Regions from separate parts of the Desulfosarcina variabilis str. Montpellier genome, predicted to be linked through region 2. Evidence: riboswitches for the same ligand, from Rfam matches in the RefSeq annotation. Region 2 holds a riboswitch; each other region holds the start of a gene.
The links. A riboswitch is a leader RNA that binds a small molecule or an ion and turns the genes downstream of it on or off. The one in region 2 is predicted to bind cobalamin.

Region 1: another riboswitch for cobalamin. It lies ahead of Dvar_RS25595 (FecCD family ABC transporter permease); the one in region 2 lies ahead of Dvar_RS16530 (ABC transporter substrate-binding protein).
Region 3: another riboswitch for cobalamin. It lies ahead of Dvar_RS37300 (TonB-dependent receptor); the one in region 2 lies ahead of Dvar_RS16530 (ABC transporter substrate-binding protein).
Region 4: another riboswitch for cobalamin. It lies ahead of thiC (phosphomethylpyrimidine synthase ThiC); the one in region 2 lies ahead of Dvar_RS16530 (ABC transporter substrate-binding protein).

Annotation. Positions count from the first base shown of each region.
Region 1 covers NZ_CP159846.1:5,673,866-5,681,228, forward strand. Annotated here, with positions in the region: gene Dvar_RS25575 (precorrin-8X methylmutase) at 140-757, opposite strand; gene Dvar_RS25580 (cobyrinate a,c-diamide synthase) at 818-2,188, opposite strand; gene Dvar_RS25585 (ABC transporter substrate-binding protein) at 2,240-3,190, opposite strand; gene Dvar_RS25590 (ABC transporter ATP-binding protein) at 3,184-3,969, opposite strand; gene Dvar_RS25595 (FecCD family ABC transporter permease) at 3,972-5,024, opposite strand; cobalamin riboswitch at 5,172-5,377, opposite strand; gene Dvar_RS25600 (HDOD domain-containing protein) at 5,499-6,860, shown strand; gene selA (L-seryl-tRNA(Sec) selenium transferase) at 6,853-7,363, shown strand, end outside.
Region 2 covers NZ_CP159846.1:3,636,246-3,643,608, forward strand. Annotated here, with positions in the region: gene Dvar_RS16520 (ABC transporter ATP-binding protein) at 1-638, opposite strand, end outside; gene Dvar_RS16525 (FecCD family ABC transporter permease) at 635-1,645, opposite strand; gene Dvar_RS16530 (ABC transporter substrate-binding protein) at 1,642-2,628, opposite strand; cobalamin riboswitch at 2,727-2,913, opposite strand; gene Dvar_RS16535 (hypothetical protein) at 3,092-3,721, opposite strand; gene Dvar_RS16540 (HD domain-containing phosphohydrolase) at 3,827-6,289, opposite strand; gene Dvar_RS16545 (DUF5752 family protein) at 6,426-7,363, shown strand, end outside.
Region 3 covers NZ_CP159846.1:8,246,561-8,253,923, forward strand. Annotated here, with positions in the region: gene Dvar_RS37280 (ABC transporter ATP-binding protein) at 1-641, opposite strand, end outside; gene Dvar_RS37285 (ABC transporter permease) at 638-1,426, opposite strand; gene Dvar_RS37290 (ABC transporter permease) at 1,423-2,376, opposite strand; gene Dvar_RS37295 (ABC transporter substrate-binding protein) at 2,380-4,038, opposite strand; cobalamin riboswitch at 4,811-5,044, shown strand; partial or broken gene Dvar_RS37300 (TonB-dependent receptor) at 5,344-7,363, shown strand, end outside.
Region 4 covers NZ_CP159846.1:5,648,983-5,656,345, reverse strand. Annotated here, with positions in the region: gene Dvar_RS25495 (TonB-dependent receptor) at 1-533, opposite strand, end outside; cobalamin riboswitch at 1,038-1,239, shown strand; gene thiC (phosphomethylpyrimidine synthase ThiC) at 1,352-2,671, shown strand; gene cobT (nicotinate-nucleotide--dimethylbenzimidazole phosphoribosyltransferase) at 2,833-3,900, shown strand; gene Dvar_RS25480 (N-acetyltransferase family protein) at 4,070-4,654, shown strand; gene Dvar_RS25475 (NUDIX hydrolase) at 4,676-5,095, opposite strand; gene Dvar_RS25470 (trypsin-like peptidase domain-containing protein) at 5,355-6,839, shown strand; gene Dvar_RS25465 (universal stress protein) at 6,950-7,363, opposite strand, start outside.

The DNA of each region.
Region 1 (7,363 bases), 2.0 Mb from region 2:
TGCCCGTCCAGAAATAGGAAAATTTGTTCGAGATCAAGGCGCCCGGAAAATTTAACCACAGGCATATAGCTGATATTCCGAGGATTAAATTTTTCGCGCAACGCCGATATCGGGCAAATTGGCCATTTCTGGATGGGTACTATATGGGTTGGCCGGCCATGATCACCAGGGCGTTGATAACGGCCGCAGCCACATTGGATCCACCCTTGCGGCCCACGTTGGTGATATAGGGGATATCTTTTTCCAGCAACATGGCCTTGGATTCGGCCGCATTGACAAACCCCACCGGCAATCCGACGACAAGCGCCGGCCGGGCGTCGCCCTGGTCCATCAGCTGCATCAGACGCAATAGGGCCGTGGGCGCATTGCCCACCACACAGATGCCACCGGCCAGTTCGGCAGCAGCCACATCCATTGCCGCCGTGGCTCTGGTGATTCCTTTTTGGACGGCGGTTTCACTGACCCGCTGATCGGTCATGTAACAGTGCACCTTAACCCCAAAACGATCCAAATCCCGCTGGCGCATACCCACCCGGGCCATATTGGTATCGGTTACGATGGTGCATCCGCTTTTAATGGCCTTGACACCGGCGCTGATGGCCTCAGGATGCAGTCGAACCATCTGCTGCCATTCAAAATCGGCGCTGGTATGGATCATTCGCCGCACCACCTGCCATTGATCGCTGGGGAAGCCATGGTCCCCGGCCTCGCCATCGATGATTTGAAAACTGAGTCGTTCGATCTCTTGTGGTTGCATGAATATTTTCCTTGTCTACTATTTATGAATTCGAAAAAAAGCCAAAAGCCACTTTGGGGTCTATTTTTCGGCCCACTGCCGGCAAGCTGCAACAAACGCATGCGCCGCCTGCGGACAACTGCCCAGGTGCAGGTGCACATAGCTGCCCAGTGTCTGATGGTTCAAAAATCCTTCGTGGGCCTTTTCCAAGCCCATACGGTCGGTCAGGCGGTAAACGGTTGTGGCATTATCGTTGCCTTCCACGATGGTCGAGTAGTGAAACTCATGCCCCCGCATGGTCTGCCCAATCGGCCCCAGCGGGGTAGCCCGGGTCTGGGTCACTTCCCGGTATCCCAGTGCCTTGCGCCGATCCAGCATGCGCGTTGCAAAGGGCAAACAGCCGGTCATGGGAAACACATGGCCCTTGATATCGCCCATCTCACGGCACAGGTACATGAAACCGCCGCACTCGCCGTAGATCGGCATCTTCATGCGGCTACGGGCCCGCACCTCCTGTCGCAACGAACAATTATCCGCCAGGGCGGTCGCATGCAGCTCCGGATATCCCCCGCCGAAATAAAGCCCGGCCAGATCATCCGGCAGGCGAGCGTCGGTCAACGGTGAAAAATAGACCAGGGTCGCACCCGCCGCCTCCAACAGCTCAAGATTATCCGCATAGTAAAAACAAAAAGCCGCATCCCGGGCCACCCCGATGCGAACAGAATCATCTGATCCGGGGGCGGGCGTGACCGGTTCATCGTCCGGAAAGGCATCGGGAAGCTGCGCCAGCAAAAAGTCGAGGTCCACGGCGCTTTCGATCATATCAGCCAGACGCCGGCAATGGTCTGCCGACAAATCGTGATCCTCACTGGTCATCAGGCCCAGATGCCGCTCGGGGATGGCCACGTCCATATCCCGCCTCAGGCCGCCCAGCACCGGCATGCGCACATGGCCATGGGCGGCCTCCTTGAGGTAGGCCAGATGGCGCGGGCTGCCCACATGATTGAAAAGCACACCCGCAAACGAAAGCGCGTCGTCAAAGCGTTCGTACCCCTGTACCAGGGCCGCGGCACTGCGGGCCATGGACCGCGCCCCCACGACCAGTACCACCGGCAGGCCCAGCCATTTGGCCATCTGGGCCGTGGAACCGGCCTCGCTGCGGCCTTCGTATCCGTCGAACAGCCCCATCACGCCTTCCACAACGGCAACGTCAAAGCCCTTTGCGTGCCGCGCAAAAACCGACTGGTTATAGGCTTTTGAGAGCATCCAGCCGTCCAGATTGCGGCTGACCTGGCCGGTAACCCGGCCGTGATGGCCGGGGTCGATGAAATCCGGCCCCACCTTAAACGGCGCCACCGAAAGCCCTCTGGCCTTGAGGGCGGCCATCAATCCCAAGGTGATGGTGGTTTTTCCGGCGCCGCTGTGGGTGCCACCGATTACAATGCCTTTAATGGGGGACCTCCTCTTGCGATATCAGACAAATCGATCATTTCTGGATGGGCACTATCGGGTGCCCAGTTCTGCCGACCGCAGTATCTGCCGGCCGGCCTCAACGTAAATATCAGGATAAAGCAGGCTGCCGATGCGATAGATGCCTTCGAGCAACCCCATCGTAGGCCGGGAAACAATCGTCTCATCCACCAGATAGACCTGCCCCGTCTTGACGGCGTTGATTACCTGAAAGCCCGGTTCGGCAATGATTTCCTCGACCGACACCTGATTCATGGCACCCTGTTGGGAAAAAAATACGTCGATTTCCCGGGCGTGGGAGAGCAACCGTTCCTTGCCATACACGGCGATGTTGTTGTTCTCCCGCACCGGTGCATCAGCCGCGACATTGATGCCCCCGGCGGTTTCCAGCGTGAAAACGGCCATGGCCGTAGGCGCAAAGGTTTTCATTTTACTGTGCATGGCCTCGAAATACACCCGCTTTCGATGCTTGACCTGGCCGGATAGTGTCTTGAAATCCGCCACGGCCTGATGAAATCGACGGATCATCTCCTCGGCGCTGGCCGCCTGTCCGCTAAGCTGCCCCAAACATCGCCAATAGGCGTCCAAATGCGCCACACTGGTGGGCTGCATGGAGGCCACCGCAATCCCGCTTTTTTCAAGGCGCGCTACCAACCGGGGATACCCGCGCTCAATCATGGGCCGGATTACCACCAGGTCCGGCCGCATAGCCAGAAAGCGTTCCGGATCATCATGATAGGAAAATACCGGCTTTCCCGCAGCCATTGGCATCGTTTTCGATTGGCCGTCAATTCCGATGAGCCGCTGGCCAGCACCGAACTGCAGCAGGTTCTGCGTATGCGCCCCGTATAGTGAAATAATGCGTTCAAACGGCGCCCGGGCCAGAACCGCATCATCCAGTAAAGGCCCATCGGCCATCACGGATGCGCCTGACCACAACAGCCATATGGCCATGCCAACGCCCCAGAAATACCGTTTCAACACCTCCCCCCCCTTTTGTAACGGACCTGCAACCGGCCGGTGAAATCATCCACCGCCACCCGGGCGTCAATATCAAACACCGTTTTCAGGTTTGCCGGTGTCAGCACATCTGCGGTGGGACCGGCGGCCACGACCCGCCCGTCTCTGAGCATTATCAGTTCCTGGCTGTAGGCCGCGGCAAGATTCAGGTCCTGGAACACGCCGATGACCGTGCGCTGTTGAACACTGACCAAGTCGGCCACAAGGTCCAACAACGTCAGTGCATGGCAAACGTCCAGATTGGCGGTCGCCTCATCCAGGATCAGCACCGGCGTATCCTGGGCCAGGGCCCGGGCAAAAACCACCCGCTGGCGTTCCCCACCACTCAGGGCGGTGACAGGACGATCCTTGAATGTCAATACATCGCAATCGGCCATCACCTGCTGCACCCGCTGTACGTCGTCCGTTGAGGGCACGCCGAAGCGAGGCATATGCGGATAGCGTCCCATGAAAACCATCTCTTCCACCGTAAACGGGAAATTGATCCCGTAATCCTGGGGAACCAGGGCGATCTCTCTGGCCAACGTGCGGCGGTCGTATCGGTCCAGGGAACAGCCGGCATACCGCACACTTCCATTCTGGGGAATCCGATGCCGACAGATCAAATCCAGCAGCGTCGTCTTACCACAGCCGTTGGGCCCGATGATGCCGGTAAACCGTCCGGCAGGCAGGTCCAGATCCAAACGGTTGAACACCGGTTTGCCGGGATGGGCAAAGGCAACCCCCTTGAGTGAAAAACTCACGTCTAAAATCCCCTGGCGCCGGTCTGCCGCTTGCGGAACAGATAACAGAAAAACGGACCGCCGATCAGTGCCGTAAGCACGCCAATGGGGATCTCGTGGGGCAACACCGCCCGGGTAATGGTATCGGCCCAGGTTAGCAGGATCGCTCCGCTCAACATCGAAAACGGCAGCAGCAGCCGGTTGTCCGGCCCCACCAGCGTCCGCATCATGTGCGGCACCAAGAGTCCCACAAAGCCGATAATGCCTGATACGGCCACGCAGCCGGCCGCCACCAGGGAAGCCGAAATCAGCAAAATCCATGGTACTCGGCGGGCATCGACGCCCAGCGAAGCGGCCGCGCGCCGTCCCAGACAAAGCAGATTCAAATCTTTTGCGTAAAAAAGAAACACACCTGCACCAACGGCCAAAAACACGCTGGTCAGGCCCACATCGGTCCATGTCTTGGATGCAAAGCTGCCCATCAACCAGAAGATGATCACCGCCACCTGCTCGTCGGCCACAAACTTCAAAAAACTGATTCCCGCCGAGAGGATGGCCGCCACAATAATCCCGGAAAGGATCAGGTTGTTGGCGTTGGCCCCACCGGCCGACGAGCTGAGGTAAATCACCAGCATCAGCGTGGCCGTGGCGCCCAGAAACGCAAAACAGGGCACGCTGTAGGCCCCGGCCACACTCAGGTTGAGCAGCAGCGCCAGGGCCGCGCCAAAGGCGGCACCGGCGGATACCCCCAGCGTGTAGGGATCGGCCAGAGGATTGAGCAGGATGCCCTGAAAAACGACCCCGCACAAGGCCAACCCGCCCCCCACGGCCGCGGCGGTCAATATTCTCGGCAAGCGGACATCCATAATGATCACCCGCATCAACTCATCCAAATCGGCGGTCCATGACGTAATTCCCGTCAGGTGCGCCCCCACAACGCGCAAAACGACCGTCCAGTGAATTTTCATGTAGCCCATGCCGGCGGACAGACTGATCGTGATCAACAGCACCAAGGCCAACAATATGAAGAAAAGCCCGCTATGATGCCTCCGTTTGGCGATGGGTTCCTCATTCATGGTAAAAACGAAACAGTCATCAATCTTGCGGGTTTCCCCAGTTAATAAAACAAAAACCCTTCAAACCTGATACCTGGTATGAAGGGTTGCACCCTGTCTCTTGGCCCTCAACGCTATCGCCGGCTGGAATCCTTTACCAAGAAGGTTTCTCCGGTAAAATGAAAAGGCAGGTCTTCTGGCTTCCCCTAAACATTGAGCGCCTTCCCACACCGGCAACCCGGAAACAGTGGCCTATGGCCCAACGCTCCTCGTCTGGTCTGAATGACAAGGTGAGGGTTACAGCGGCGGGACCGCTCCCGGTTTTCACGGGATTCCCTATTAAGCGCAAGCGCACCTTATTGTCCGCTTGTAGGGTATAACCGTATGCGATGTCAATGCCAAAGGGCGTAAAAAATCAACCCATGGTTGAAAATATCGCCTTAATAATGATATGTTTAGATGTTAGCAGTTCACTTTTAGCGAAGGCACATGTGAATGAGACGATTGACGCGATCTTTCGTGGCATCCGGGTCTTTTGAGGTGGGTAAGAAACAGGAATGTGTGTTGCAGGCATTTCTGGGGACCTGTGTGGGCGTGGCGGTGTTTGATAAAGTTGCCGATGTGGGCGGATTGTTCCATCTGCTGCTCCCCGAACCGGCCAGCACCGGCAGCACCGACCAGCCTGAAAAATATGCCACCACTGGAATGCCGTTGTTTTTGAAGCAGTTGATGGATCAGGGCGCCACCCCGGCAAACATGAACGCCGTTGTGGCCGGGGGTGCCCTGGTAGGACCGGTGACGCCCCAGGACATTCATTTGGACATTGGCGGCAGAACGGCCGAAAAAGCCTATATTGCCCTGCATGAAGCGGGAATCAAGGTAGAACGATCGGAAACCGGGGGTTTTTTTACCTGCAGCATTGAGCTGGATATGCTGCACTGGCAGTGCCGTATCGAACCTTCCGGGTTCGACGCGGTTGGGCCGTCAACCCCTGAGTCGTCTCCAACCAAGGCGGAGATTCAGCACGCGATCGAATCCATTCGCCCCATTCCCCAAGTGGCCTTGAAGGTGCTGCGGATTATCAAAGAGGGCGATTATGATATCCAAAAAATTACCGAAGAGGTAAAAAAAGACCAGGTCATCAGCGCCAGAACCATCCAGCTTTGCAATTCTGCGATATTCACCAAACGACACGACGTGGTCAGCCTGGATCACGCCATAGTCTTCCTTGGCCAGGAGCTTTTCATCAAACTGGTTATATCGGCCGCTGTAAAAAGCTATTATGACCAGTCCGGCAATGGGTACAGCCTGTGCAAAGGCGGACTGTATCACCACGCCATCGGCACCGCCATGATTGCCGAGAAAATTGTTGGCCTGACGAAAAATATCCCCCCGGCCATCGCTTACACCGCAGGTTTGCTGCATGATATCGGCAAGGTTGTGCTGGATCAGTATATTGTCGCTGCGTATCCCATGTTGTACCGTGAATTTCAAAACAAATCCGCCGATCTGATTGAGGCCGAAACACACATCTTGGGGTTGGATCACACCCATGTGGGAGGACTGCTGGCCAAAAAATGGTCGCTGCCCGCAGCGCTCGTGGATGTGATCCGGTTCCATCATGAACCCGAAAAAAGCCACAACGACAGGCCGTTGACCACCATCGTCTATCTGGCGGACCTTCTCATGTCACGTTTTCACACTGGCCTTGAATTGGAGCGCATTGGCGCGGCACGGTTGATTGAACGGTTGGCGACGCTCGGTCTTGCCCCAGCCCATTTCCAGTCCCTGGTAGACTTGATACCCGATAAAGTGTTTGAACCGGTCGAGGAAAAATCAGAAGAAAACAATGGATGAAAATAAACAGGCTCAGTTGAGGCGGCTGCCCGGTGTGGACCGTATTCTTGAATACGGCACCAACAACCAGCAATTTGACAATATTCCCAAAACAATTCTCATACCCTCTATTCGAAAAACGATAGAGGCTCTGCGCCAGATCATTATGGCCTCGGATAAAGCGCTTGACGAAGCAATGTTTGCCCTTGATGCCCTGGTCGCAAAGGTCTGCGATCATGCATCCCGGGCCATGGCGCTGCGCCTTAAACGCACCATCAATGCCACGGGTGTGGTGGTACACACCAACCTGGGCCGATCGCTACTCTCCCCGGCCGTTCTGGACAATCTGACGACCATCGCCAGTCGCTATTCCAACCTGGAATTCGATCTCAAGGCGGGGCGGCGGGGCTCCCGCTACAGCGCCGTCGAAGATATTTTGTGCGAATTAAGCGGCGCCCGGGCTGCCATGGTGGTCAACAACAATGCCGCGGCAGTACTGCTCTGTCTGGACACGCTGGCTAACG
Region 2 (7,363 bases):
ACCAGCAGGAGCAAACGATCGGCATACATGGCGGCCAGATTGATGTCGTGGGATACCATGACCACCGTTGTCTCACGTTCGGCTCGCAAATCAGCCAGAATTTCCATCATGCGAACCTGATGGGCCATGTCCAGGGCGGCGGTGGGTTCATCCAACAGAATCAGTTTGGGGTGCTGGCAAATGGCTCTGGCGATCTGGGCGCGCTGGCGCTCGCCACCGCTAAGCCGGCTCACGGGACGATCCGCCAGGTGGGTTAGACCGGCGTATTCAATGGCCTGCCTGGCAAGCGCCAGATCCGCTTCACCTTCCACGCCCAGAATGCCTAAATAGGGTGAACGGCCCATGAGCACTATTTCACTTACGGTAAACGGACTGTCATCGGCAATGGACTGGGAAACATAGGCGATCAACTGCGCCAGTGCTTTCCTTTTGTACTGCCTAAATGGGCGGCCAAAAAGACCGATTTCACCGCTGGAGATCGGCAACAGCCCGGCCAGGACCTTGACCAGCGTGGTTTTCCCTGATCCGTTGGGACCGATGATGATGAACATCTCAGATGGCTGCACAGTGAAGGTCAACTCCTCGAAAACGGATTTGCCGGAATACGCACAGGTTATTTTCTCAACATTGATCGTCATGTTCTGGATTGCCTTAATAGCGCTATGAACAGCGGCGCCCCGATCATGGCCGTGATGACGCCGCCGGGCATTTCGCCCTGGGCCGGCAGGACCCGGGCCAACAGGTCGCACCCCACCATGTAGGCCCCGCCCCCGAAGATGCAGGCCGGCACCAGGATGCGGTGATCCGGACCAATGGCAAGGCGCAGCAGGTGGGGAATGACCAGCCCTACAAAACCGATCAAACCGCATTGACTGACCGACATGCTCACCATCAGTGAGGTCGTAACCAGCAGTACCAGGGTTACCTGACGCACCCGCACCCCCATGGAGGCCGCCATATCACTGCCCAGAAGCAAAAGATTCATTCGATTGGAATGGATGAATACCAAAAAAAAGCAGGGAAGTAGAATGGCTGCGAGAAATCCCACATGATGAAGCTGGGATGCGGAAAGATCACCCATCAACCAGAAGATAATGTTGTGCAGGCGCGCATCCTGGGAGATGGAAAGTAAAAACATGATCACCGCGCTACAAAAGGCATTGACCATGACGCCCGACAGTAAAAGCGCGTCTTTGACCATCAGGGTGCGGCCTGAGCTGACGATGATGATCAGCAATAAAGTGGTCAGACTACCGATAAATGCGGTGAACCCCACGCCTTGAATGCGGGACAGCCCTAATAAAATACCGATAATGGCGCCGATGGCCGATCCACCGGAAATACCCAGGATGTATGGTTCGGCCAGGGGATTTTTGAGTAGCGCCTGAAACACCAAACCGCCCAGTGACAGGGCCGCGCCGACTAATGCGGCAAGCAGTACGCGGGGCAATCGGATACGCAAGATGATGGCGCATTGCGTGGCATCCACGGCGTCACGCTGGAAAAAAGTTTTCCAGACAGTATCAATACCGCTGCCCGATGGGCCCATGGCCAGTCCAAACAGCATGGCAACGGCCAGTAAAAGGAATAGTACCAGACTTACCAGGATGATCTTGGCTGGGACAGAGGCCGGGATCTTGATCATGATTGGGGCTTTCTGAAACGATCCGGATGAATCAGGCGGGCCAGCATTTCCAGCCCATCCACCAGGCGCGGGCTTGGACGGTCCAGTACATCGGAGTCTACAAGATAGATGCGGTCGTTTTTTACTGCCGGCATGGCGTCCCACTGCTGCCAATCCTGCTTGACCTCTTCAAATACGGCTTGCCGCGCCATGGAGGTGATGATTATGACTTCCGGTCGCAGAACGATGACTTCTTCCTTGGAGAACCGCGGGTAGGGGGTCTTGCCCTGGGCCAGGTTGATGCCGCCGGCCATGGTGATCAACTCGTGAAGAAAAGTCGAGGTGCCTACGGAAACGATCGGAGAAACACCAATCTGAAAAAACACCGTTGGCCGATGAGAGGCTCCGGCAATGCATTGCCCGATATAATCGATTCGGGTGCGCATATGGCTGACAATGGCCGTTGACCGGTCGGAGACATCCAGCAGCCGACCCAGTTCCTCCATGGTTCCCATTACCGCTTTTAAATTGCGCGGGTCCACGGCGTAGACGGGAATTCCCATGCCTTCCAGTTTACTGATGGCCGTGATCGGATTGCCGTCCTTGACGGCGATGCAAAGATCGGGGTTCAAGGCCACGATTTTTTCGACATTCAGATGAACATAGGAACCCACTTTGGGCAGCGACCGGGCTGCGGCCGGATAGTCGCTGAATTGTGTTGCACCGACCAGACGATCGGAAAGCTTCAGGGCAAAGAGGATTTCGGTGATGCTGGGGGCCAGGGAGACAATCCGCATGGGATGATCGGAAAGCTGAACCTTGCGCCCTAATTGATCGGTGACGGTTTTGGCGGTGCTGCAGGCCGGCAAGACCAGAATAAGGCCCCCCCACAGGATCACCAATAGCAGCGCCAGGCATGTTTTTCTTTTGTGACCGGCCGCCTTTGGGGGGCGGGTTGAAGGGCCGTTCACCCTTAGCCGGTGGTGGGTCAATTGATTTCGCATGGTACCTATCTAATAAAAAAACCGCCCTTTGGCGATACAAGGCGGACGTGCCGGCTCAGCTGCCACAGCAATGAATCCGCCTTGATCCGCGAAGGCGCGTTCAATCATGTCATCCGAGCAGGTCTCCTGGCTTGTGGATCGTCCCACCGGACGCCTCTTCCCACCGATCGGCAGTGGGCGGAATGCGGTGTTTATCCCCACTTACAGTGGCGGGTCCGCAGCGGATTTTCACCGCTTTCCCTGCTGTTTATGCTTGGCTAAGGAACCTGGATGACGATGAATGGTTTGCTTTTCGTTTATGGTTCCCAAGCGTTTGTGATGCTGTTCTTTATCGCTTACGATTCAGCACAGTCAACCTTCTTTTAAAATATTGTCGATGAAACGCCAATATTACAAAATTGAACTTCAACACCCCAAACCAAAGGTTCCATCAACCAGCATCCAGGAATAAAAACAGCGCCCGCTATCCACAAATCCGCGGCAGGCCATGGGTTTCGCGGATGTCCATGAGTTTTTGCAATGCTTCCCGCATCTTGGTTTCAGCTTGGGCGTGTGACGCGATTTTTTCGTCCTGGGTGACCAGATCAGGGAAAATGGCCCGTGCCTTTTCCTTTTCCTGATTATCAGCGTAGGCGATGACCTGTAGCCACAAACCGGCCAAGGCATGGTCCTTGTTATCCGATTGGGCGGCGGTGTGCCCGTATGCCTGGGCCACTTCATGTTTGCAACTCACCAGGGCTTCAAGACCGCTGAACGCATCTTCTCCCACCCTTTTTTTCAATTTTTGCATATCCTCAGAAAGGGTGTTGGCTGCTGCTTTTTTTTGATTGTGCTCGTCCATGGCACCGGATATGGCTCCTGCAGCGGCGCCGGCACTGGCCCCGTAAACCGCACTGCGAGCAACGGCTTCGCCGACATTCCCGCCAAATACCAGTGCTGTGACCAGACCGCCGACGGCACTGACCGCACCACCGACGGCCGCGCCTTGACCGCTTTTCTGTACCGTCTGCTTGGAACAGGCCCAAAAGGAAAGCGTCATGGCCACCAGGCTAAGGCATATTAACTTTCGATATAATTGTTTTTGGCTTCTCATGGGCACCTCTCGTATGAACGGGGTTATGGTTTAGGTTTAGGTCGGGATCGCGTAAGCCTCGATTTTTTCGACCTGTGCATCTCGCTTTTAGCCTTTAGCAATTAGCTATTGATTGTGAGCCGTTGACAGGTACAGGCTCACATCCACCTCATCAATCTGGTCGGAGGTTAGATACTTCACGGCGTAAGTTTGAAAAACGCCGCTGCTTAAAAACAAGTCGAAAAGATCGGCATCAATATGCTTTTCGTCTCGCATCAGACTCATGATGCGCAATGCCTCGCTTAAACACTTGGGGGATTTATAGGGACGATCAGCTGCGGTCAGGGCCTCGAAGATGTCGGCGATGGCCATAATGCGGGCGGGGATCGACATCTCTTCTTTTTTTAAGCCCCTTGGATAGCCGGTGCCGATCATGGTTTCATGGTGGGCACCGGCGAATTCGGGTACATTTTTAAGATACTCTGGAAATTCAAGCCTGCCCAGCATGATAATGGTTTGAATGATGTGCGCGTTGATTTTAAACCGGTCTTCCGGTGACAGGGTTCCTTTTCGTATACTGAGATTATATATCTCTCCCAGGTTATACTGGAGCTGAGGAACCGGCATGGTGAAGTCATGGGCATGGTCTTCAAAAGGGGGTGGATCACTGCGGGGGATCATGTGCTCGGGCTTGTCGGCAAGGACGTGCTCGACCACTGGCAACCGGGGAGAGGGCTGCCTGTTTTTAAGGGACGCTTCATCCTGGGAAATGCCGATACGATCATCCAGGTAACGCAGCCAGGTGCGCGCCGCGATGCGGTTCAGGCGCTCGATTTTTTCATCAGCCATGAATTCACCCCCGATATTGCACTCGGCAACAAAGGCAAAATCATCGGCGATCTGTTGCTGGGTTTCCTGCAACCTTGCTTCCAGTTGTTCGGTGTCGGTCTCACCGCCCAGTTGGCTGCGATAAAACTCAATTTGCGCATCTCTTAAAAGGACTTCGAAACGCATGCGGATTTCGTGGATGCGGTTATAGATGGTCTCCAGTTTGGTGGCCTTGTCCACCACATACTCGGGGGTGGTGACTTTTCCGCAGTCATGCAGCCACGCCGCGACCTCGAATTCCCAGCGCTCGTCTGCCGTGTCCATGGTAAAATCGGCAAAGGGTCCGTCATCACGCTTACATGCCGCATCGGCCAGCATCTCGGCAACCACCGGCACCCTGGCGCAGTGACCGCCGGTATATGGCGATTTGGCATCGATGGCACCGGCAATCAGCTTGGTAAAGTCATCAAACAGCTTACGCTGCTGCTCCAGTAGATGACGAATTTTGGCTTTCATGAGAAAGAAGGCCTTGATCAGGGAGTGAATTTCCTTGATGCTCGAATCAAAGGGTTGAGATTCACTGAAATCAGACAGCTGAATTTTGATGGACTCACGTTCCAATCGCATGAGGGATGAAGAAATTTTGCGCGATATCAGAAAGGATAAGGGTAGCATGACCAGTAAGACCAAACCGGAGAATAGAAAAATGCGTTGTCGCATACGCTGGATGTGACCCGTAAAATCAGAAACCGGAGCAATGGAAGCGATGATCTGGTCAAATTTTAGTGCGGCCTTGATGGGGGTGCAGCGAACCAAGTAGGCCATGTCGTTGATGGTTATTTCCAGTGTGCGGTCCATCAACCGGTCTGCCTGCTGGCGGTATTGGGCCACAACCGTGCGGACCCGCGCATCAGCGGATTCTTGTGCGTTGAGAAAATTCAGTCCATTGCCGGCTTTGATCGGGTTTTCCTCGGGGTTGGCAATGATGCGGCCGTCGCGATCAAAAAGAAAAAGGATGCCCTGATCGGATATTTTCTGCCTTTCAAGGGACCGGGTAAACCGGTCCAGCGTGACGTCGGCACCAAATACGCCGCCGCCATGGAGCAATTGTTCCGCACAGGTGATGCCGGGAAGCCGGGTGGAACTGAATACATAGGGTTTGGTGAAAAAGGCGCCGGTTTCCTTCTGAGCCCGGTTATACCAGGGACGTTTGCGGGGATCGTAACCCGGATCCAGGTTGTTCATCTCGCCTATCACCTGTCGATTTTGATCCAGGAAACACCAGCGCTGCTGGCGGATGCCGGATGCATCGACGGTGATGGTTCGCAGAACGTAATAGGTTGCCTGGGGTGCGCCGAACAATTGGCGAAATTCCGGTTTATCCCTGACGGCAACAAGCTGGATGAAACTGCCATCCGCATAGCCGCAATAGGTGGAAAATAAAAAATCATGAAAGGATAATGCCTTGAGCATTACCGGCATGGCCGGGTGGGATAGGCCGTTTTGGCTGGGGGGATTCTGCATGCCGGGCATTCGCGCCGCTGAGCCGGCGAGAATAGCTACCGATTCCAGGGCGTGTTCATAACGCTTAAGGGTTTTGGCATTGATTTCGGTAAAAAGTCGGTCGGCCATCTGGACTGCGGCGACTTTGCTTTCACGATGACTGATCCATAAAAACAGACCACTCAGCGCCACAACAATGATCACCACCAGGGTCGTGATGCCAACATAAAACGGGAGACGTTTTTTTTGATCGGGCATTTCGCTTCCTCTTAAATGATTGTCTTATCAATGCCGACCGTTTCTTTTTTAGCCGTTTTTGGTTATGATAATAACTGTGAAGGATGTAAAAGATCAACATGTGAAACGCGCATTGTCAGGGGAAGGGGAGGGTCCCATGACGCTAACCACAAAACCTTTTGTCAACGAGTCCGATTCCCGGTTTAAGCTTTTTCATGAGCTGATGGCGAAGAAGGTTCGCAATATTTTGTTGGTGTCCACGCCCTATGACGCCTGGATCATGGAGGAGGATTGCCGGCTGTCCGAGCGTATCGTCAATGAGTACCGGGGACTCAATCTCAGCCAACCCCCACGGCTTAACTGGGTTTCCTCTGCCGAGGAAGCGCTTGCGGCCCTTGAGCACCACCCCTTTGACATGGTGATCACCATGCCGCGCCTGTCGGACATGGGCGCTGCCGCGTTCGGCTATCGGATCAAAGAAAAGGCGCCCCATATTCCTGTTATTTTGCTTTCCCACGATGCGATCCCATCACCGGAAATGGTCGAGGCCAACCAGGCACCGGGAATCGACCGTACCTTTATCTGGTCCGGTAATACGGAGATCCTGGTGGCCCTGATCAAAAGTGCCGAAGACCGGATGAATGCTGACGCTGACACGCAATCGGCTGATGTTCGCGTGATTCTGTTTGTGGAGGATTCACCCTATTATCTTGCCTCCCTGCTGCCCATTTTATACCGCGAACTGGTGATCCAAACCCAGGCGGTGATGGAAGGAACCCTCAATGAGGAACACCGGCTGGTGACCATGCGGGCGCGTCCAAAAATTCTGGTGGCCGGCAATTATGAGGAAGCGCTTTCTTTATATGAACGGTTCGAGTCCCATGTGCTGGCCGTGATTTCAGATGTTCGTTTCCCCAGACACGGCGCTTTGGATGAATCCGCAGGCGTGGATTTTCTCAAGCATGTAAGGGCGAAACGGTTTGATATCCCCTTGCTGCTGACCAGTTCGGAGCCGGATTATGCCGGCCGGGCAGCTGCTGTCCCGGCCGTTTTTGTGGACAAGAATTCAGACACCTTGCACCAGGATGTGCGTCG
Region 3 (7,363 bases), 4.6 Mb from region 2:
GTCACCAGCACCATGGACGCGCGTCTGGAGGACTTGATTTCCAGCAGTGTTTCCAGCATGGTTTCTTTTAGTACCGGGTCCAGTGCCTTGGTGGGTTCGTCGGCAACGACCAGCACGGGATCACAGCAATAGGCCAGGGCAATGAGCACCCGCTGCTTCATGCCCCCCGACAGTTGATATGGATAGGCCCGGTAGATTCTGCCGGCATCCCGCAAGCCAAATGTCTCCAGAAGGTGAATCGACCGGTCCTGGAGTATCTTTTTTTGTATGTTCGGGATATGAGCGCTTAGCGTCTCCGATAAATGCTCACCGATGGTCAGCAAAGGGTTCAGGGCCGTCGCATGCTGGGGCAACACGGCGATCTCTTTGGCATAAAGGTTTCGCAGCGCTGTTTTCCCGAGGTCAAGCATCGGCTGGTTGTTGAACCGGACCTCGCCCCTCACCGAGGCACCCGGTTCCAGCCGGTTAACGATGGCACGGCAGATGACCGATTTCCCCGCCCCGCTTTCACCGGCAATGGCAAACACCTCCCCCTTGCCCACCTGAAAGGAAACCCCTGACAGCGCCCGCACGGGTCCTTCAGGAGTGGTAAAGCTCACCTGCAGTTGCCGGACATCCAGCACGATCGGATCTTTTCTCATGCGTTGTCCTTCTTGAGTGCCTCTCCCAAAAGATTGAAAGAGAGAACGGTCAGACAGATCAGGATGCCGGGGAAAATCGCCAAGTGCGCAGCGGTTCGGATATAGGTCGTACCGTTGGTCATCATGGCGCCCCAGTCCGGTGTCGGCTCGGTGATGCCAAGTCCCAGAAAACTCATGGATGAGGTCATCAGGATCATCATCCCCATGCCCAGGGTGCCCAGCACGATCAACGGTCGGGCAATGGCCGGTAAAATGTACCGGCGCAAGATGTATAAACTGCCCAGCCCGGTCAGCCGGGCGGTCACCACATGGTTTGCGTTTTTAACGCTTAGCACCAGGGAACGGGTCAGGCGGGCATAGCGGGTCCACCCGGTAAGCGCGAAAACAAAAATCATGTTCCCGATACCGGCCCCCAGGGTACCGATCAACACCATGGCCACGATAAACGAGGGCAGCGCCATGATGGTGTCCGTCACGCGCATGAGCATTTCATCCACCAGGCCGCCGAAATAACCGGCAATCATCCCGATGCATGCACCGGTGACAAGACAGATGACCAGAATCGATGCCGCCAGGCCCAGCGACACCCGCACACTGCAGATCAGGCGGCTGAACATGCACCGGCCCAACTCATCGGTGCCGAAAAGAAAAGCAGCCGACGGCGGCAACAAGCGCTGATCGATGTGGGTCTGATAGGGATCATTGGGCGCTAGGCGCTGGCCGCCGACAGCCAGTACGATCAGCAAAAGGATGAAAAGCACATACGGTTTGATGAAAAGATTCATGAACGCACCTGGGTCCCGGCGACCTGCACGCGCTGATCCATGAGAATATAGAAAAAATCGACAATGACGTTCATGCCCACGATCAGCACGCCCATAAACAATACCAGCCCCTGAATCATGGTAAAATCCCGGCCCAACACCGCATCGGTCAAGCATTTGCCGATGCCCGGCCAGGCGAAAATGCTCTCCACGATCACCGATCCTTCCAGAGCCATCAGAAACTGAAGCGAAAGGTGGGTAACAATGGGAATCAGAGCATTCTTCAGAATATGAACAAAGAAGATTCGATAACTGGGCAGCCCCCGCAATTCGGCATAGGCCACATAATCCGCCGACATCAGGTCAGCGGTGGTCGAGGTGACCAGGCGGGTGGTATACCCGACTCTGGCGCTCACCAAAACGGCCAACGGAAGCACAAAATGGGCAACGGACCCGTATCCGTAGGACGGAAGCAGGGTCCATTTGACCGTCAGGCCGTAGATCAAAACGATGGCCAGGTAATAGTCCGGGACCGAAACCGTAATTGATGCAATCCACTGGGTCAGCCGGTCCACGAGGCTGTCCTGGTGAACCCCGGCGTATATCCCCAAGGGAATGGCGATCGCTGATGTGAGAAGGATGGAAAGCACCGCCAGTTGCAGGGTGTAGGGAAACCGTTGCATGATTTCATCCCAGACCGGCGCATCGCTTCTCAAGGATCGTCCCAGATCGCCGGCCAGCACCCGGCGCACCCAGTTCAGATACTGAATCGGCAACGGGTCGCACAGGCCGTTCTCGGCGGCCAGCCTGTCGATCACGGTGTTTGAAATCAATGATGATCCGTATTTGTCCAGGGCAATAATGGTTGCCGGGTCGCCGTCGGTAAAACGCATCAGGCAGAAGGTCAGCGTCACCACCCCAACCAGCACCAGCACGGCGTTGATCAATCGCTTGAGAAAAAAGCCGGCCATGGTTCAGCTGTTTTTCATGTTCCAGAGATTCTGATCCGCCCCCACCCACTCTTCGGGGGGGAACACGAACTCACCGAGATCACGTCGATACGCGGCTACTTTCTGCTCGTTGACGGCAAAAAGGATGATCTGCTTTTCATGCACGCGCCGCTGGACCTCAAAGGCACACTGTTTGTAGTCATCCCAATCGGTGCTCTGATTATACTTCTCGATCATTTTTTCCAGCACCGGGTCGTCGATATGCATGGACCATCGCCCCCCTTTGTTCGAGAATTGCTGACTGAGATTGAGGTAAAAAGAGGGAATATTGCTGTGCGTGGCAATATCGAACTGCATCTGGGCCAGAATCTGGAACGTACTGCCCGTTTCCTTCTGCTCGATGGCCAGATCAATGCCGATGTCCCGGAAAAATTCCCGCATCAGCACGCTGACCGTGGGCACTTTTCCGGACAGGATGGACAGGCGCAGTTCCCTGCCGTCATATTCCCGGATACCGTCACCGTTCGTATCGATGATGTTTTTATCGTCCAGGATGGCACGTGCCTTTTGCACATCATAGGGTTGCAGCTTCAACGCGGGGTCGGTCAGGGGGGAGGTGGGGCCCAAAGGACCGGGGCAGACCGTCACCGTATCGCCTATCATTTCCTGAATTGCATTGACATCAATGGCGTACTTCAAGGCGCTTCTGACCTCGGGATCATCAAACGGCGGCCGGGTGTGGTTGACAATCATCAGACGCGTACCCCAGTTGTCGGCCGTTGTTACTTTTAACTTCTTATTATTTTTCAACAGCTTGATGTTTTCGGGCCTCAGGGTGCTGTTGGGTGTCTCGCCGGTTAGGTCCACTTTTCCCGATTCCAGGGCGATGGCCCGGGCTGCGGCGTCTGGAACGACCTGCCAGTCGATCCGGCTGAATCGCGGCATGCCCTGCCAGTAGGTATCGTTGCGCACCACACTGAAGCTCCGGTTTCTCAGATGCCGCTCCCCGTCCCAGACATACGGCCCGGTGCCCACCGGCCAGGCGACAATATAACCGGGGGAAGCCGTCGCGTTTGCCGCAACGGATTTCTTCATCATTGCTATGGCCTTCTCATCGCCAGGTCCGGGTTTGTCTTTCATCATCATTGACGCACTGTCTGCCGGCGATTTGGCCTTTATGCTGGTTGGGGCAACGATGGCGCTGGTGGAACTGGCCAGCTGGGTAAACAAGGTAGGATGGGGACGATTGAGAACCAATTCGACCGTGTGTGAGTCAATCGCGTTCACACTTTGTAATATGCGTACGACGTTCGACCAGTTCCCGCATTTCAGTTTCTCGACATTTGCCTTGACCGCCGCGGCATCGAACGGGGTACCGTCGTGAAAAGATATGCCTTTTCTCAAAGAAAACACATAGGTTTTCCCATCTTGCGATACCGTCCACGACTCGGCCAGACAAGGCACGGGATTGCACCCCGCATCCAGGTTAACCAATGTCTCATAGATCAGTGCTGCCGGCTCCCACATGCCGTATGGGGAATAATCACTGGTGCGGGTGGCATCACGGCCTGTTGCGATTGTAAGAATATCAGAATCTGTTTCTCCTGTGTCTTTGTCTTGGAAAGTCAGAATCAAACCCCACACCAGTAGAAGAATCACAGCAACAACACCAAGCTTTTTCATCAGCATCACCTTCAACGCCGCTTCAGTGGATACACGTTTTCCCAAAACAAAAACGGGGCTTTTATATCTCCAGTCAGCAGATATAAAAGCCCCGTTTTAGGCCTCTTGTGTTTATGTGTTTTACACGCTCCCTGTGTAAAACAAACTATTCGGCAGGTCTTCTGGCTATCCCGCCTTTACAACGGCCTTCCCATGACCCGATCCGGGCAACAGTGGCGTTTTAGAGCCTGTTTGACAAATCCGTCTAAGGCCCGCTAACGGCGTTGGAAAGTGTCTCAAAATGCTCACATATACCATATATGCTCCGCTTTCGAGCCACTTTCCGCCTTGTTATCGGGCCTGATCCGGACTTCTCAAACAGGCTCTTAGAGGTGATAAGCCAGCGGGTTCGACAACCCACTGAAGGTCGATCCAGGGCCTATTGGTTTTATTCCCTGGCCGAACGCAAGCCTACCACCTGATATTGTAAAGGTTCCCTCGTTCAAAGGGTCGGAATTACAGCGACGGGTCCGCTTCCGATTTTCACGGAATTCCCTATTATGCGCCGCAGCGCACCGAACATCAAAGATAGCATTAGTTGTACAAATGCTCTCAATTGTCAAGAGCCTTTGCGAAGCAAAATGACAGTATGGCGTTAAAATTCTCAATTTGGAAAAACGACAAATACGTCTTCTCGGTACTGACCGATCTTTTTTGCTTGACAATTAAAAAACAATTTTCTATTGAGCTAATGCTCAATTTTTAAGTAGTGTTCGTCTGTAAGATACAAACAAACGCATTACCAATCATGGGTGTCCGTTTAGGACATAATAGGGAATCCCGTGAGAAACGGGAGCGGACCCGCCGCTGTAACACAACCGCTTTGATTCTATCAAAGCGAGCTTTCCGGCCACTTTGGTCACTGTTCGATACAGATCGAATGGGAAGACCGCCGAGAAGGTAGATCCTTTATTTCAAAAAGGATCGATGTGAAGCCAGAAGACCTGCCCATAGATTGACTGCAATCGCTTCCGGGAGATGGAGCACATTGCAGTAAACAGTTATGCCATAAGGGATTGAACACGGAATCCCCGTTTCCAGCAATGGAAGCGGGGATTTTTTTATTTGCTGACTTTCAACGCGCTTTGAACAACCCGCATTCTGCAACGTTGTAGCTAAAATCCACCACCAATTGTCCTATGAAAAAGGAGGTTCAAGTTGAAAAAAGCTGTTAAGATGATGTTGTTTATCGCTGTGGTCTTATCCCTGTCGACGCCCCGGATCAGTTTGGCAGAAAAAGCAGAGGATGTGGTTGAAATTGAAGAAATGACGGTAACGGCACCTAAAGAAAAAGAAAACAAAGGCGTCACGCTTAAGCCAAGATCCACAACAATCAATGTTGAAGAGTTCAAGACGCCGGGCACTTCGCAAAATGTGGTCGATGTTCTAAAAACCCGAGCAATAATCGATTTCAGGGGCGGAAGTGATTTATTTCTGGAAAGAGATCCTATCTACATGAGGGGGTTCGATGGCAAACGGTTTAGTGTCGCCGTTGACGGATTATCTCTTCAAACGGCCCACCATGGAAATGACGATGTGGACTACAACCAACTTTCATTACCACTGATAGAAAGTATTGAAATCATTCCGGGGCCTCATTCGGCGCTCTATTCGGGCAATAGCATTGGAGGCGTGATCAACATAAAAACACTAGGACCAAAGCGATACGAGACCGTAAAGCCGGATGTTAAGGCAGCCGCCAGTTACAAATCTTATAATACCCAGAACTACAGTTTTGAGCTCAACGGTGGCGCGGGCTCATTTGTTTATGACTTCTGGTACCAGAAATATCATACTGATGGATATCTCAGGAATCATGAGGCGGATTTGGACATCGTAAGCGGTCGTCTCGGCTATCTGCTTCCATCTGATGGATATATTTATTTAACCGCCACACACGGCAATTCGGACTATGAAGAATACGTGATCAATGACCCTTCAAGAAGTGACTATGACGCCGGGTATCCAGTCACACCATCAGTGTGGCGGTCGTATGAAGCCTGGCAGAACCCGGCCATGAACAAAGAAGACGATTCTTTTCGACTGGATTACAATCAACCGACGCCTTTTGGGCTCTGGTCATTGGGAGCGTATTACCACCAACAGCATCATACCGGCGAAAAATGGGATTATATCGACGCAGATGATGAGTCCCAAGGAATTGAAAGAGTATCATCCAGAGATGAAAAATGGAGAGAGTGGGGAGGAAGAATCCAGGATGAGATACAGCTTTTTGAAGATCATCTCATAACGTTTGGTTATGACATGAACAATCTATATAGAAACCTCGGGCTGGCATCCTGGGACCGGCCTGAATCCCGCGGAAAATATCAGAAAATCATCGCGCTGTCCGGATTATATATTCAAGATAAATGGCAAATCTTTCCACGCCTTTCCGCCATGCCAGGGTTGAGATATGAGATGGTTGAAATTAACTGGAGGAATTGGAACGAGAAGGCCCAGGAATACAGGAACCCTGAGGTCCAGAAGGATTTTGTCGCAAAGGACTATGATCAGGTGGTACCGAAATTTTTTGCCACCTATGAACTCGATGATCTTTCTGATGCGTTAAGGGACACATCCATATCCGCTGGTGTCAGCAAGATATGGACGCCGATATCCTATTGCATCGTCTGAACCGGGGGCGTGGGGGTCGAGGTCGATCCCGAACATGGCGTTGGCTATGATTTCATCCTTTCAAGAAGAATTTGGCAAGACATCAACATCAAGGTCGATTTTTTCCACTATGAAATAAAAGACTATGTGGTATCGCGTAACTATAGCAAATATGGGGGTACACCTCCCATCTATGGCAATACTCGGATGAACCTTGAAAAGGTACATAAAAACGGAGTGGAGGTAGAACTCAACGGGCATATTCTTGATGATCTCTCATTGTATGTCAGCTACGCCTATCATGACTGGGAGAGCAAGGGCCCGGAACCGCAGGGCGCTGAGCTGGGAGATCGGGCCAAAAACCGGGTAACCGCAGGTGTTCGCTACAATCTTTTTGAGAACACCCTGCTTATGCTGGATTATAAATTCCAGGATGAACAAATTTCTCATGTCAACGAAGAAGTTCCACCAAACTCAGGGAACTGGGTCTGCTATGACTATCCCATAGATGCGTATCATGTGTTTGATTTTGGGATAGAACAGACGCTTTTTAAAAATCGCAGATTCATCAAGGATGCGGTTTTAACACTCTATGTGAACAATCTTTTTGATTCAGAATATGAAAACGCCGAGGGGTTCCCGATGGCAGACCGAACCTTTGGCGCCGGTT
Region 4 (7,363 bases), 2.0 Mb from region 2:
TTTTTTCTTGTGAGGGGTTTGGTCTTGAAATTGATCACCCCGCCCATGGCCTTGCCCGAATATCTGGCCGAGTGGGCACCGGGAATGATCTCCACCGACGCGATCTGATCAAGGGGCACCAGGCTGTAATCCACCACCTGGCCGAAATGCAGCGGCTGATCGAAGGTGACGCCGTCCACGGCATTGACATAACGCCGAACATCAAATCCCCGAAGCAGGATCGGCGATTCTCCCCGTTCGGATCGGACATCGATGTCGCTTTTGCCCCGGAAATCGACCAGCGCGCTGTCTTTGAGAATATCCACCACATTATGGACAGGCGCGGCTTTTTCGTAATCTTCAACATCAATGACCGTTTTTTCCGGGTCGCTGATAGGCATGCTGTGGTTGCCCGGTGCCGTGACCGTCACGTCCTTGAGCTTTACCCTTTTGCTGTTCGCGTTTTGCCCATCATCGGCGGCCTGGGCTCCTGCTACCAGCAACAAGAGAACAACAACAGCCGTTGCGAGCAAAGGGGTGGTGTGGAACTTCATCGCATTTCCCTCCGTGCATGATTGATTGTAACAAGCCGGCGCTTTGCATTGACGAAAGGGATACTGCGATGCTATCTTCAGCTCGAGTATCCTTTCGCCTTTACGAAAGGGGCTCCTTGTCGAAGGCAATCTCGCGTTCCTTGGCCGGAGTGGGGTTGCCTTCTTTTTTTGTTGGGTTTTGTCGTTAAAAAAAAAGACCACGCGATCGCAACCGTATTCGGTTGCATGGACCTTCGTGGTCTTGAGTTAAAGATGTTGCTCGTTTTATTCGTTGATCAACGGTGGATAGTAAAACTATTACCGTTTCCTGTAACGGGCGTGAGACAGCTTCGGCTTCTCTGAGTTGTGAAATTCGATTATGCGCGTTACAAGGATATGCTCATTATCTTCGATTGGCACATAAGTCAAGCTTTATAATCACCATTTAGATTCTATTTCTCACGCATTCGATCGAGACGGAAGGGGTAAAAAAGCCATTGACAGCAGCAGATTCTTCTTTTACATCAACCAGTGATGTTTTGCGGTGCCCTTTGAAAGGGATAATAGGGAACCCGGTGTAAATCCGGGACGAACCCGTCGCTGTGAGCGGGGACGATGGCTGCCAAAACCACTGTGTCGTGTTAATGTAACCGAAACGATGCGGGAAGGGGGCGGCCGGTAGGATGATCCGCGAGTCAGAAGACCTGCCGTGAAACGATGTGTCTTGGTGGTGATGGCAAAGCCCCAGGCTGAAATTACATTTTCGGTCCTGGGTTTTTTTATTTGTGCGGTGACCCCGTCCAATTTCCCACGCCGAGCAACCTAAGGAGAACATCCCCATGAAGACACAGATCGAGATGGCCAGAGAAGGTATCGTCAGCCGGCAGATGCAGGTCGTGGCTGTCGATGAAAACATCGATGTGGAAATTATCCGCCAGCGGGTGGCCAGGGGCCAGATTGTCATTCCCAACAACCCCTTTCGGAAAATGCAAAAGGTGGTCGGCATCGGCCGGGGGCTCAAAACCAAGGTTAACGCCTCCATCGGCACCTCCTCGGACATCTGTGATATCGATTTTGAGGTGAGAAAAGCGGTGGCCGCCGAGGAAGAGGGGGCCGATACCCTCATGGAACTGTCCGCCGGTGGGGATCTGGATGCCGTGCGCCGCGCCGTGCTGGCCGCCACCACCCGGCCCGTGGGAAACGTGCCGCTTTATCAGGCCTTCAAGAAAACCACCCGCAAGACCCATAATCCCGCCAAACTGGATCCTGAATATCTTTTCGATCTGATCGAGCAGCAGTTGGCCGATGGTCTGAGCTTCATGGCCATTCACTGCGGCATCAACCAGTACACCATCCGACGTCTGAGAAAACAGGGCTTCCGTTACGGCGGTCTGGCCTCCAAGGGCGGTACGTTCATGGTGGCCTGGATGGACATGAACAAGAAGGAAAACCCCTTGTACGAGCAGTTCGACCGGGTCTGCGCCCTGATGAAAAGATATGACGCCGTGCTTTCCCTGGGTAACGGCATCCGGGCCGGGGCCATCCACGACAGTCACGACCGCGCCCAGATGGCGGAGATGATCATCAATTGCGAACTGGCCGAGATCGGTCGTGAAATGGGCTGTCAGACCATGGTCGAGGGGCCGGGACACGTCCCCCTGGACGAGATCGCCGGCAATATTATGATGGAAAAACGCATGAGCGGGAAGGCGCCTTATTATGTCCTGGGACCGATTCCTTCCGATGTGGGGGCGGGCTACGATCACGTTACCGCTGCCATTGGTGCGGCGGCATCGGCCCGCCATGGTGCCGATCTGATCTGCTATATTACACCCGCCGAACACCTGGCCCTGCCCACAGAGGCCGATGTGCGCGAGGGCGTGCGGGTAACCCGCCTGGCCGTGCACATCGGTGATCTGAGTAAATACCCCGAGCGGCGCGACCGCGACCGCCAGGCCGCCATGGCCCGCCGTGACATGCGTTGGGATGATTTGCAGGAACTGCTTCTTTTCCCGCAAGTGGCCAAGGCGATCCGTGACAACCGGCAGCCGGAGCGGCCTAAGACCTGTACCATGTGCGGGGATTTCTGTGCCATGCAAAAGGGCATGGAAGTGTTCAAACAAGATATTTCAGCTAACAAAATTGCCGAATCTTTCTGAAAACCAAGGATCCAGGCCGTTTTTCAGCCGTTATCGTATTCGTTGTCGTAATCGACGGGATAACACGATTCAAGTACGACGATAACGATTCCGACGACGATTATAAACAATCATTTGTCAATTGAAGTCATTATATTAAGTGTTGATCGAAGGAGGTCATCATGAGTCTGATTGAGAAAAGCATCAATGCGATCATACCGCCCGATGAGGCCATTTTTAACCAGGCCAACCAGCGTCTGGCCGACCAGGCGCGTCCTGCAGGCAGCCTGGGGATGCTGGAAAGCGTTTCGGCGCGTCTGGCTGCCATTTTCGGCACCCTGGACGTGCGTTTGACGAACAAGGTGATCATCACCTGCGCCGGCGATCACGGCGTGACCGAAGAAGGAGTCAGTCTCTTTCCGCAAGAAGTCACTCCCCAGATGGTGTTCAACTTTGTCGGTGGGGGGGCATCCATCAATGTTCTTGGCAAGCATGCCGGAGCGCGGGTGATTGCCGCCGACCTGGGCGTCAATTTCGATTTTGATCCAGGCCTTCCAATCTTTCACAAGAAAGTGGCCAAGGGCACGGCCAATTTTGCCCGCGTGCCGGCCATGACCCGCGAGCAGGCCGAGCAAAGCGTTTGTGCGGGGATTGAAATCGTCAATGAGCTGATGGCCCGGGGACCGCTGGATATGCTGGGTACCGGCGACATGGGGATCGGCAACACCACACCGTCGTCGGCGATTATCGCTGCATTTTCCGGTATTCCTGTTGAGAAACTCACCGGACGGGGAACGGGCATCGACGATAGCGCCCTGGCCAACAAGGTCCGGGTGATCGAAAAGGCTTTGGCACTGCACCGGCCTGATCCAACGGATCCGCTGGACGTGCTGGCCAAAGTCGGCGGATTCGAGATCGGTGGCCTGGCCGGCCTGGTTATCGGTGCGGCGGCCGCAGGTATTCCCGTGGTGTGTGACGGGCTTATCGCCACGGCCGGAGCCCTGGTTGCCTGCGAGCTGGCGCCGGCAGCCAAGGATTATCTGTTTGCCAGCCACCGTAGCGTGGAAGTCGGCCATGCCTTTATGCATAAGCACTTGGGCGTGGAGCCCCTGCTGGACCTTCAGTTCCGGTTGGGGGAGGGGACCGGGGCGGCCGTGGCCATGGAACTGTTGGATGCGTCCACACGGGTCCTTGCCGATATCAAAACCTTTGAAGAGGTAGCGATAGAAGACCAGCAGAAAAAAAGCTAAGAGCCTGGTTGAAGGGATTTATCAAACAGGCGCTTAGAGCAATTTCGGTGGACACCTTCAGCATCATCCGTATACACTGATAAGCGACCCATGCTTGACCCAAGGCGCCGCTGATACAAGCGAATAGGAGTAATCAACCTAAAACCGTGCAGCATTACCTGTCATCGAAATGCCAACATTACGAAACATTATCGATGGGTTGACTGTTCAGGGAAACGACTCCGAAAACTGGATCGAGCTCGTTCGTGATCTGAGCGAGCCCATCTTGCAACAGCCGTCTGACATTCAATTTTCCAAGCGCTGGGCTGAAGACAAAGATATCCTTACCATTGCCGCTTTGGAAGGATTCGTGAAGGAGATCGACTTCATGGCCCAGGCTTTGGAAGAAGGCGATATCTGCCTGTTACTGGAGCATGGCGATAAAATTTGTGCCTTTGCATGGGTCACGTTTCGGGATTACCGATTGGATTTATGGCATACCCTGCATTTGCTGCCCGGTTATGCGTATTTGGTATATATCTTTGTGAGACCGGAATTTCAGCGCAAGGGCGTCGGATATTATCTGCTTTGTTCGATCATGGGGCATCTGAAAGAGATGGGCTGCGAATATCTGATTTCCGGTATGTTCGCAAGCTGGAAAATATCAATTGGCCTGCACCGTAAGGCGGGTTTTCGAATCAATAAAAAATTTATAAAAAGACGATTCCTGCGCTTTCTTCCTTATCCGCCCAAAAAAGTCACGATTGATTCGTGACTTTCTTGGGTTTTTTAAGGATCAGCGCTGATGACGTTCCATGATGCGCTCAACCGCCTGACGGGCAACCCCTTGAAAGATGCCCGGTAAGGCCTCAGCTACCGTTGAGGCGGGCAGCCATTTTCTTTGCCGGTCCGTTTCCCACCCGTCCGTTTCACCGACGACCGTTGCCAGGAAAAAGGTGAATCGTTTGGCATGGCTATCGCCTGATGTTTCAATTGAAGGTAGCCTGTCCCCAATGTCCACCAGATAGCCGGACTCTTCCTCGCATTCACGTCTGGCTGCTTTTTCAAGAGATTCCCCTTTTTCAACCGAACCGACGGGAAATACCCATTGATTCTCATACTTACGGGCTGAGACGACCAGTACGACAGGCTCTTTCCCATTTTCACAGCGGTACGCTACAACGCCGGCTTTTTCCTTTGGTGCTTTTTTCTGCATATCCCTTTCCGATCTTTTTTTACTAATGATTACAATTGGTAATGTGAAATTTCCTTGTTTTTGGATCGACACCAGGTTAACAAAAAATCAGGCTGTTTTTCAATTCATGTCGCTGTTTTCTTTTTTTCCTGTGCCATTGCCATAATATGCGGCTCGGGCTTGAGTGGGGGGGAATAAAATGATAATTGAGGTCGACGTCAGACGGCCATGAACTGAATTTCTCTTATATCAAGGGGGAAGAATGAAAATTTGTTGTCATTTGACCATTGTCGTTTTGATTGTGAGCCAATTATTGGTGGCGACTGGTTGGGCGTCCCAAGAGGTGGATTCTTTTGAAATGGGCATGAAAGCGCAAACGCTGATGGCCAACAAACAATACGCGCAAGCCGTGGATGTTTTAACCACGGCCGTCAACCAGGACCCCATGAGTTCATGGTTAAGGGGCATGTTGGCCAACAGCTATTACCAGCTAAAGAAGTTTGCCGATGCCAAAAAGCAGTTCGAACTCATCGCGCAAATGGAAAAAGGCAATGATCTGGCAAGGTTTATGATCAGCGTCTTGGAACCGTTAGCTGGATTGGATGAATCGGCCGTTGCAGCCAAAGACAAAGGGCAAAGAGAACTAAGGCCTTATGAAATCGAACAAACATACGGCTCAGCCGTGCTCTATGTTCTGGTGGCGGATGAGAATAAGAAAGTTTTCAAAACGGGCAGCGGGTTTGTCATAACCAAAGATGGATTCGCAGTAACGAATCATCATGTTGTCGTAGATGGCAAATACATCGAGATGCGACTGCCCAATGGCAAGCAGTACCCTGTTGCCCATGTGATCAGCTATGATGCTCCCAGAGATTTGGCCGTGGTGCAATTAGACACAAGCGATCCGTTACCCGTCGTTAAAATGGGAGATTCAGACAAAGTCGTATTGGGTGAACAGGCCGTTGCCATCGGCAGCCCGAAGGGCATGGAGCATACCATATCAGACGGTCTGGTCAGTGCCTGGCGCGATTCAGGCCAGGGGTTCAAGATGATTCAGATCAGTGTGCCCATCTCCCATGGCAGCAGTGGCGGCCCCCTATTCAATATGCGGGGAGAGGTAATCGGGGTGACATCCGCAGGGTTGGAGGACGGCCAAAACCTGAATTTTGCCATCCCCATCAACATTGTCAAAGAGGTGTTAAAGAAACAAGGCAAAGTTTTATTAGCCGACTTGCCAAGTTCAAAAAGTCAGGGTGAAAAGCCAGCCTCACAAACTAAAGTGACCGATGCAGAGCTCATCAAAGATGATAGCGGGAAGGTGGCATGTGTAAACCGCAAGCTCGGCTTTGCTTTTAACCTGACCAATGACGCATGGAATATGAATGAGTCGATCGAGAAAGAACAATATTTCTTAAAGTGCAGTGTGTCTGCATTGCAGGTTCAGTTGAACAGCTATGCGGCTGAAAAAGGGATGACTGAGTCGGCAATGGTTGAAGTCAATGCCAAATATCTCCTGGGAAATGGCTTTTCTCAACAACAGGCGTTTTCCGAAACCGAACTCAATGGCAATCGTGCGTTTGTCGGTGTATTCGATAAAGAAATAGAGCAGGACGGACGCACCTTAAAAGTTCGCTCACCCATGATGCTGATGCTGAAACAAGGGCAGGTGTATTTCTTTTCGCTTTGGTACCTGGAGGAGCTCGAATCCCAGATTTCACCTTATGTTACGGCTATCCAGAAGAGTTTCAGGCTGAGTGGGTCTTAGCGCCTGTTTGATAAATCCGTCTAAGGCCCGCTAACGGCGAACGTAATCAATCCTAACCCCAATGCTGCAACATTGGGGTTAACTTTTATATGGACACAGCTTGGCTCGATCTATTGGTTTGGCTCAGTGGGAATGACTGTCACTGGAATGGGTGAATTTTTCAGGACTTTTTCTGCGACGCTACCAAATCGAAAATGGCCTTTCTCCCCATGGCTGGCCATGACCACCAAATCCATATTTTCCCCTTTTATCAGGTTCAATATCTCATTTGCAGGATCACCGACAGCCACATGTTTGACATAAAGCGGACAGCCTTCCAGGTATTTCTCGCAAATTTGGCCTAACCGGTTGGTTGCCGTTTTGTTTGCATGTTCCATCAGTTCATCGACGTGTTTCTTATCAAATGCCCCATACCAACCGTCATGATGAGCCGTATCCTCGATAACATAAAGGATATGGATTTCTGCATCATATTTTTCGGTAAGTGATTTGACATGGGGTAATGCGGTTTCGGATATTTTGGA